Regions from separate parts of the Catenuloplanes niger genome, predicted to be linked through region 2. Evidence: riboswitches for the same ligand, from Rfam matches in the RefSeq annotation. Region 2 holds a riboswitch; the other holds the start of a gene.

Region 1 (4,557 bases), 1.0 Mb from region 2:
CGCAGCCGCTCCAGCAGACCGTCCACCACCGCGGTCACGTCCGCGGGGGAGCGGCGTTGGCGGCGCGGGCCGAGCGCGAGCTCCTCCCGGACCGTACCGGTGACGAACTGGTGCTCCGGGTTCTGGAAGACCGAGCCGATCCGGCCGGCCAGCGCGGCGGCCCGCCACCGGTGCGGCGGGCGGGACGCGTCCGGCCCGGCCAGCGCGGGCGTGGCCCGGACCGCGCCGCTGTCCGGGGCGAGCAGACCACCGAGCAACCGGGCCAGGGTGGACTTGCCGGCGCCGTTGGGGCCCAGGATCGCGTGCACGTGCGCGCGCCGGATGCCCAGCTCGGCCAGGTCCAGGCGGCCGTGCACCGAGACCCGGTCCGCGCGGAGCACCTCGTCACCGGCCGGGTGCCCGGCCCGCCGGGGCGCGATCGGGTGGCCGGGCACCCAGATGCCGGCCTCGGCCAGCGTGGCGCCGTGCTCCGCGAAGACGCGGTCCGGCGGCCCGTCCGCGAGCACGCCGCCGCCCGCGGCCAGCACCACCACGCGGTTGATCAACGGCAGCACCTCGGCGACCCGGTGCTCGACCACGATCAGCGCGGCGTCCGGGTCGAGCGCGCGGGCCAGCGCGTCACGGATCAGCGCGGCGCCGGCCGGGTCCAGGTTCGCGGTCGGCTCGTCGAGCAGCAACAGCGCGGGCCGGATGGCCAGCACGCCGGCCAGCGCGAGCCGCTGCGCCTCACCGCCGGAGAGCGCGGCGGTCGGCCGGTCGCGGCCGTACGGGAAACCGGCCAGGTCGAGCGCGCGGTCCACCCGGGGCCAGATCTCCGGGCCGGGGACGCCCAGGTTCTCCAGGCCGAACGCCACGTCGTCGCCGCTGCGGCTCATCACCAGCTGGGTCTGCGGGTCCTGGAAGAGCAGCGCGGCACGCTGCGCCTCGACCACGCCCTCGGACTCGCCGGAGTCCTCCGGCAGCAGCCCGGCCAGCGCGGCCAGCAGCGTGGACTTGCCGGCGCCCGAGGCACCGAGCAGCAGTACGCGTTCGCCGGCCTCGACGGTCAGGTCCAGGCCGCGCACGGCCCAGTCCCGCCGGCCGGCGAACCGCCACCCGAAACCCCGGACGTCGGCGCGCATCTAGACCCGGCTCCGGTCCCGCCCGGCGGGGAACCGGTCGAGGACCCCGGTCGCGGCCAGCGCCCGGGCCAGGACCCAGGAACCGGCCCCGGCGATCACGCCCGCGCTCAGCACGGTGATCACGATCATCGGGATCCGAAACCCGACCAGCTCGGTCGCCGCGTAGTAGGCGAACGTGTCCCAGAGCGCGGCCGCGAGCCCGGCCAGCAGCCCGGACAGCACCGCGACCGGCAGCCGGAACGAGCGGTAGCCGACCGCGAGGAACGCCAGCTCCGCGCCGAGGCCCTGGACCAGGCCCTGCGGGATGACCGTGGTGCCCCAGGTGTTGCCGAGCAGCGCGGAGATGATCGCGGCGAGCGTCTCCGCGTAGAGTGCGGCGCCGGGCTTGCGGATGATCAGCCCGGCCAGCACGCCCGGGACCAGCCAGACGCCGTAGAGCACCGCCTGCGCGGGCGGGAAGAACGCGAAGGCGGCCTCGGTGCCGCCCCACACCAGGCCCCAGGCCCAGAAGACCACGCCGAACGCGGCGGCGATCACCGAGGCGACGACGATGTCGACGGTGCGCCACCTGTGTGAGGTGTTGCTCATGATGAATTGCCCCCTGAACACGATGGGGGGAAGACGCGCGCCACGGGTCCGGCGGACGGACCCGTGGCGCGGCGATGGAGTGGAAGACCGAACTCCCTGCGCTGGCATTACCCAGATCAGGTGGTTGAGGGTCTGCGGCGTCGCCCGCCGCACTCTCAGCGCTGTGCGCTCCCCTGTCGGATATGAAGTTGTCTCGCTGACGCTACCTCAGGGTGACCGGCCGGTTCCCGCTAGGGTTGTCGACGTGACGCAGACCTTCTCGGGCGACGGGATCGACTGGTCGGCACCGCCACCGCCCGATCAGAAACCGCCGCGGCGCAAACCGTTCGGCGGCCGGATCGGGTCGGTCGAGGTGCTGGCCGTGCTGCTGGTGCTCCTGGTGATCTTCCGCAACCCGCTGGGCGGCCTGATCTCCGCGCCGGTCCTGCAGACCTGGACCACGGTGTTCGTCTCCGTGATGGTGCAGGCGGTGCCGTTCCTGGTCTTCGGCGTGCTGCTCTCCGCCGTGATCGCGGTCTTCGTGCCGCGCTCGTTCTGGGCGCGCGCGCTGCCGAAGCACCCGGCGCTGGCGGTCCCGGTCGCCAGCGCGGCCGGTGTGGTGCTGCCCGGCTGCGAGTGCGGGTCCGTGCCGATCGCCGGGTCGCTGATCCGCCGCGGTGTCACGCCGGCCGCCGCGCTCGCGTTCCTGCTGGCCGCGCCCGCGATCAACCCGATCGTGCTGATCGCCACCGCGGTCGCGTTCCCGAACAATCCGGAGATGGTGGTGGGCCGCGCGCTCGCCAGCCTGATCGTGGCGATGCTGATGGGCTGGCTCTGGCTGCGCCTCGGCAAGGCCGACTGGATCAAGCTGCCGCACCGGCCCGACCTCGACGGCGTCTCGAAGATGCAGGCGTTCTGGGCCGCCACCCGGCACGACATCGTGCACGCGGGCGGCTTCCTGGTGATCGGCGCCGCGGCCGCCGCCACGATCAACGTGGTGGTGCCGGAGGCCTGGCTGCAGAGCCTCGCGGAGCAGCCGGTGCTGGCCGTGCTCGCGCTGGCCGTGCTCGCCGTGCTGCTCTCCATCTGCTCCGAGGCGGACGCGTTCGTGGCCGCCTCGCTCTCCCAGTTCTCGCTCACGTCGCGGCTGGTGTTCCTGGTGGTCGGCCCGATGGTCGACCTGAAACTGATCTCGATGCAGATCGGCGTCTTCGGGCGCCGCTTCGCCACCCGGTTCGCGCCGGCCACGTTCGTGACGGCGGTGCTGGTGGCGACCGGTGTGGGGATGGTGCTGCTGTGAACCGTCAGGCACAAGCGGTGATCATGCTGCTGTTCGGTGGCGCGATCCTCAAGGCGTCGATCGGCGATCTCTATCTCCGCTACGTCAAGGAGATCCTCCAGCCGTTCCTGATCGCCTCGGCGCTGCTGCTGATCGCGGCCGGCGTGATGACGCTCTGGTACGACCTGCGCAACCCGGCGGGCGAGCACGACCACGAACCGGACGACGGCCACGGGCACAAGCACCACGAGCCGCGCGTCGGCTGGCTGCTGATCCTGCCGGTGCTCGGGCTGCTGCTGGTCGCGCCGCCCGCGCTCGGCGCCTACGCGGCCGGGCAGTCCGGCAGCGCGCTCGCCGGGCAGCAGGCCGAGTCCGACTATCCGGCGCTGCCCGAGGGCGACCCGGTCGAGGTCACCATGCTGGACTACGCGTCCCGGGCCGTCTTCGACGAGGGCAAGTCGCTGACCGACCGGCGGCTGCTGCTCACCGGCTTCGTCACGCAGGGCCCGGACGGGCAGCCCATGCTGGCCCGTATGATCCTCAGCTGCTGCGCCGCGGACGGCCGGCCGATCAAGGTCGGGCTGAGCGGAAACGTGCCGACCGCCGTACCCTCGGACACATGGATCGAGGTCACCGGTTCCTACACCGCGAAGACCGCGAAGGATCCGGTCAACGAGGCCACGGTGCCCTACCTGGAGGTCGAGACGTGGCAGGAGATCCCGGCACCCAAGCAGCAGTACGAGTAGCCGCCCGCGGCCTCACGTTCGACGTCCTCGCCGGCGGTCCGGCGGACGGCGAGCCGATCCTGCTGCTGCACGGCTTCCCGCAGCACAGCGCGGAGTGGGAGCTGGTGACACCGCACCTGCACGCGGCCGGGATGCGGACGTACGCATTGGACCAGCGCGGCTACTCGCCGGGCGCGCGACCGTCCGGCGCGGCCGCCTACACGGTCGAGGAGCTGGTTGCGGACGCGGTCGCGGTGCTGGACGCGCTGGGCCTGGCCTCCGCGCACGTCTGCGGGCACGACTGGGGCGCGTTCGTCGCCTGGGCGCTGGCCGGGGCGCATCCGGACCGGGTGCGGTCGCTGACCGCGGTCTCCGTGCCGCACCCGCGCGCGATGGGCTGGGCGTTGCGCAACGACCGTGACCAGCGCCGCCGGTCGTCGTACATTCTGCTGTTCCGGCGCCGGTTCCTGGCCGAGGCGGTGCTGCTCGCGTTCCGTGGCCGGGCGCTGCGGAAGATGCTGATCGGTGCGCGTGCCGACCGCTACGTGTCCCGGATGCGGGAGCGCGGCGCGCTGACCGCGGCGCTGAACTGGTACCGCGCACCGTCCTCGGCGCGGACCGGCCCGATCGAGGTGCCGACCACGCTGGTCTGGAGCGACGGCGATCCCGCGCTCGGCCGCGCCGGGGCGGAGCGCACCGCGCGGTACGTGACCGCCGACTACCGGTTCGTGGAGCTGGCCGGTGTCGACCACTGGGTGCCGGAGCGCGTTCCGGACCGGTTGGCCGACGAGATCCTCTCCCGGGCCGGTATCGTCACCGGGTGAGTCTCCTCCCGCCGACCCGCTCCTCGCTGGCCGCGGATCTG
Region 2 (4,557 bases):
CGCCGTGATCAGGTCCGCGGTGACCGGGGTCAGCAGGATCCCGTGCCGGTAGTGACCGGCCGCCACCACGACCTCCCGGCTCCCCGCCGTCCAATGCCCCAGGATCGGCCGGTTGTCCGGCGAGCCCGGCCGCGCGCCGGACTGCGCCTCGACCAGTGCGTACTCCTCGATCTCCGGGATCAGGTCGGTCGCCGCGCGCAGCAGGTGCAGCACCGCGCCCGCGGTCACGTCGTCGTCCGCCCGCTCGTGCGCGGTCGCGCCGACCACCACCTCGCCGTCACGCCGCGGCACCAGGTAGACCTCGCGGCCGTCCGCGTACCCCCTGATCACGTGCGTGAAGCCGGGCTCCCGGTGCGGTGCGCGCAGCCGCAGCACCTCGCCACGCACCGGCCGCACCGGCAGGCCGGTCAGCGCCGCCGTGCCGCATCCGGCCGCGACCACCACCCGGTCCGCGTACACCTCGGACACGTCCGCGACCCGCCGGCGGACGAACCGCACGCCGGCCCGGGCGGCCGCGATCCGCAGCGCCACGGTCAGCCGGCGCGGATCGACCTGGTGATCCCCGGAGATCAGCGCGCCGCCGCGTACCCGGGGGCTCAGCACCGGCTCGTGCGCGCGCATCGCCGACGGCGTCAGCGGATCAACGGCAAGACCCAGATCGCGCTGGTACGTGATGAGCCTGGTCGCGACCGCCAGATCGTCCGCGGTCAGCGCCACCGCCAGCGTGCCCTCGGCCCGGTACCCGACGTCGGTCCCGGCCGCCGCCTCCAGCTCCGCGGCGAAGGCCGGCCAGCGCGCGGCCGAGTCCACCAGCAGCCCGGTCAGCTCGGCCTCACCGAAGTAGGCCTCCCCGATCGGCGCCAGCATCCCGGCCGCCACCTCCCAGGCCCCGTTCACCCCGCCGACCGCCGCTCGTCCGTCGATGTCGGCCGCCGTGCCACCGGCCGTGGCCGTCGCGTGGTCACCGGCGGTCCCGGGCGTGACGTGGCCGGCCCGGTCCGGCGTGACCGGGGTCGGCGTCGTCGGCGTGGCGTCGTCGTAGACCGCGACGTCGTGGCCGCGCCGGGCGCAGGACCAGGCGATCGACAGCCCGATCGGCCCGCCGCCCACGATGCCGATCTCGGCCCGGCCGGCCCGCCGCTGCCCGCTCATCGCACACCGTCCCGCGCCGGCTCGCCGTCGGCCCGGTGCCCCCGCTCGTCCCCGATTCGGTGCTCCCGCTTCGTGGCGCCGGCGAGTTCCCGCAGCAGCTCCGTCACCGCACGCCCGGGGTCGGCCGCGCCGCTGACCGCGCCCACCACGGCCACGCCGTGTGCGCCGGCCGCGAGGACCTCCGTCACCCGGGCCGCGGTGACGCCCGCGATCGCGACCACCGGCACCAGCACCGCGCCGGTGACCGCCGCCAGGCCGGCCGGCCCGAGCGGTGCGGGCAGCCCGTCCTTCGTGGTCGTCGCGTAGCAGGGCCCGACGCCCAGGTAGGACGCTCCGTCCGCGACCGCGGTCCGCGCGACGCCGGCGGTCCGCGCGGTGGCACCGAGGATCGCGCCCGGCCCGAGCACCCGGCGCGCCGCCGCGACCGGAAGGTCCAGCGCACCCACGTGCCCGCCGTCCGCGGCCACCGCGAGCGCCACGTGCAGCCGGTCGTTGATCAGGCAGGTCGCGCCGGCCGCCGCGCACAGCTCACGGACCCGGACGGCCAGGTGGTAGGCGTCCAGATCGGTGGCGTCGTCCTCGACCCGCACCTGCACGACGAGCGGCCCGGTGACGGCCCGGACGTCGGCACCGGCCGCCGCGTGCGCCGCCAGCGCGGCCCGCACACAGCCGATCGGGTCGCGCCCGAGCCGGGTGTCGGTGATGAGATGCAGTCGTCCTAGGGTTGCGTCCACATCGTCCACATCCTCCCTGCGCCGGCATGATCCGGATCAGGTTCGACGGTCGGGGGCTGCGGCAGCCCCCCTCTCAGCCCGGTGCACCGGACTCCCGTGGGGTTGTTGTGTTCGTCGCCGACCATACGCCGACGATTACGCAGACGTAAAGCCCCGTGACACAGCGCTCATCACCCTTGCCTCACCGCGCGCGCTGGTTCATGATCACGCGCGCGGACGTCTCCGTGCGAGTGTCCGATCAGGCCACGTCCCAGACCGGCTCCGGCGTCTCGACGACCTCGCCGTCCCCCTGGAACAGGATGAACCGGTCGAAGGACCGGGTGAACCAGCGGTCGTGCGTGACGGCCAGGACCGTACCGTCGAAGGCCATCAGGCCCTCCTCCAGCGCCTCGGCTGAGGCCAGGTCGAGGTTGTCGGTCGGCTCGTCGAGCAGCAGCAGCGTGGCCCCGGACAGCTCCAGCAGCAGCACCAGGAAGCGTGCCTGCTGGCCGCCGGAGAGCGTGCCGAAGACCTGGTCGCCCTGCGCGGCCAGCTCGTACCGGTTCAGCACCCGCATCGCGCCGTGCCGGTCCATTCCGGAGCGGTGCTCGTCACCGCGCCAGAGGATCTCGACCAGCGTACGGTCGCGCAGCTCCGGACGGTCGTGCGTCTGCGAGAAGTGACCGGGGCGCACGCGCGCGCCGAGCCGGGCCACACCCTCGTGTGCGACCGGCTCCAGGACCACGCCGGAGATCGGCTTGGCGTCCGGCTCCGGGTCGGTGCCGCCGCGCGCGAGCAACCGCAGGAAGTGCGACTTGCCGGTGCCGTTCGCACCGAGCACGGCGACCCGGTCGCCGTACCAGACCTCCAGGTCGAACGGGTACGTCAGCCCCTCCATCTCCAGCTGCTCGCACACGATCGCGCGCTTACCGGTGCGCCCGCCGCCGAGCCGCATCGCGATCTCCTGGTCCTTCGGCGGCAGCGGCGGCGCCCCGGCCTCCTCGAACTTGCGCAACCGGGTCTGCGCCGCCTGGTAACGCGACGCCAGCCCGTCGTTGAACGCAGCCTTGTTCTTCAGCGTGAGGACCAGTTCGCGCAGCTTGACGTGCTCCTCGTCCCAACGCCGGCGCGCCTCCTCCATCCGCTCGTGCCGGGCGCCGCGCGCGGCGTGCCAGCTGGCGAACCCGCCCGGGTGCGTCCACGCGCCACCGCCCTCGACCGCCACCACCCGGTCCGCGGTCTGGGCGAGCAGTTCGCGGTCGTGCGACACGTAGAGCACGGACTTGCCGGACTCCCGCAGCCGCGCCTCCAGCCAACGCTTGCCGGGCACGTCCAGGAAGTTGTCCGGCTCGTCCAGCAGCAGCACCTCGTCGGTGCCGCGGAGCAGCAGCTCCAGCGCGAACCGCTTCTGCTGGCCGCCGGAGAGCGTGGCCACCGGCCGGTCCCGGACACGGTCCCAGGGCAGCTTGAGCGCGGCGACGCTGGCGGTGTCGAACGTGACCTCCGCGTCGTACCCACCGGCCTCACCCCACGCGGCGAGCGCCGTCGCGTACCCCATCTGGGTCTTCTCGCTCTCCGCCCGGTGCATCGCGGCCTCGGCCGCGGCCAGGCGCGCGCCGGCGTCCCGCAGCGCGGGCGGGGAGAGCGAGAGCGCGAGGGAGCCGAGCGTGGTCTCGTCCGCGATCATGCCGATGAACTGCCGCATCACGCCCAGGCCACCGACCCGCGCGATGCTGCCCTGCCGCACGGCCAGATCGCCGGCGATCATGCGCAGCAGGGTCGTCTTACCGGCGCCGTTCGGCCCGACCAACGCGATCTTGGCACCCTCGCCGACGCGGAACGAGACATCCTCGAACAGCACCCGCCCGTCCGCCAGCGTATGTCCGACTCCGGCCACGTCCACATATCCCACGGCCGGATGATGGCCGATCCGACACCCTGTCGACCAGCGTTTTTCGCATCCGGGGCTGTCGGGTCCCCTACCGGGCCCGCCCCCTTGCCGCCCTCCCGGCTGCCGATCTCCCGGATCGGCCCCGGCTGCCGGGCTCCTGGTCAGCCCCGGCTACCGAGCTCCTGGTCAGCCCCGGCTACCGAGCTCCTGGTCAGCCCCGGCTACCGAGCTCCTGGTCAGCCCCGGCTACCGAGCTCCTGGTCAGCCCCGGCTGACGCGCAACACCCGGTACCCCTTCTGGCTGGCGTGCCGCTCGACGGTCCAGCCGCGGTCGACCAGCCACTGGTGCAGCGAGTCGCCGCCGAGGTGCCGCGCGATGACCAGCCAGGCGACGCCGTCCGGCGCGAGTCGCGGCAGCCAGCGATCGAGCAGGTCGTGCAGCTCCGCCTTGCCGATCCGGATCGGCGGGTTGCTCCAGATCTGATCGAAGACCAGGTCAGCGGGTACGTCGTCCGGAGCGCTCACGGTGACGCGGTGCGCGGCGCCGAGCCGCTCCGCGTTCTCCGCCGTCAGCTCGCGGGCGCGCGCGTTGACGTCCACCGCGTGGACGGTCGCGCCCGGCGCCTCGGTCGCCAGCACGGCCGTGATCGGGCCGAAGCCGCACCCGAGATCGAGGAAGGATCCCTTAGCTCCCGGTTCCGGGAGGTTTGCCTTTTTGAGCAGAACCGCCGTTCCGGGGTCGAGGCGCGCCGCCGAGAAGACGCCACGCGCCGCGACGAGCACGTAGTCCCGCCCCTGGAC

Evidence for each region. Region 2 has a riboswitch for thiamine pyrophosphate ahead of J2S44_RS15520 (thiamine phosphate synthase). Riboswitches for the same ligand answer to the same signal wherever they lie in the genome.
Region 1: another riboswitch for thiamine pyrophosphate. It lies ahead of J2S44_RS11045 (ECF transporter S component); the one in region 2 lies ahead of J2S44_RS15520 (thiamine phosphate synthase).

Annotation. Positions count from the first base shown of each region.
Region 1 covers NZ_JAVDYC010000001.1:2,550,792-2,555,348, reverse strand. The annotation lists gene J2S44_RS11050 (ABC transporter ATP-binding protein) at 1-1,121, opposite strand, end outside; gene J2S44_RS11045 (ECF transporter S component) at 1,122-1,709, opposite strand; TPP riboswitch at 1,785-1,894, opposite strand; gene J2S44_RS11040 (permease) at 2,047-2,988, shown strand; gene J2S44_RS11035 (TIGR03943 family putative permease subunit) at 2,985-3,713, shown strand; gene J2S44_RS11030 (alpha/beta fold hydrolase) at 3,674-4,516, shown strand; gene J2S44_RS11025 (AAC(3) family N-acetyltransferase) at 4,513-4,557, shown strand, end outside.
Region 2 covers NZ_JAVDYC010000001.1:3,577,054-3,581,610, forward strand. The annotation lists gene thiO (glycine oxidase ThiO) at 1-1,152, opposite strand, end outside; gene J2S44_RS15520 (thiamine phosphate synthase) at 1,149-1,886, opposite strand; TPP riboswitch at 1,882-1,994, opposite strand; gene J2S44_RS15525 (ABC-F family ATP-binding cassette domain-containing protein) at 2,125-3,777, opposite strand; gene J2S44_RS15530 (class I SAM-dependent methyltransferase) at 4,018-4,557, opposite strand, start outside.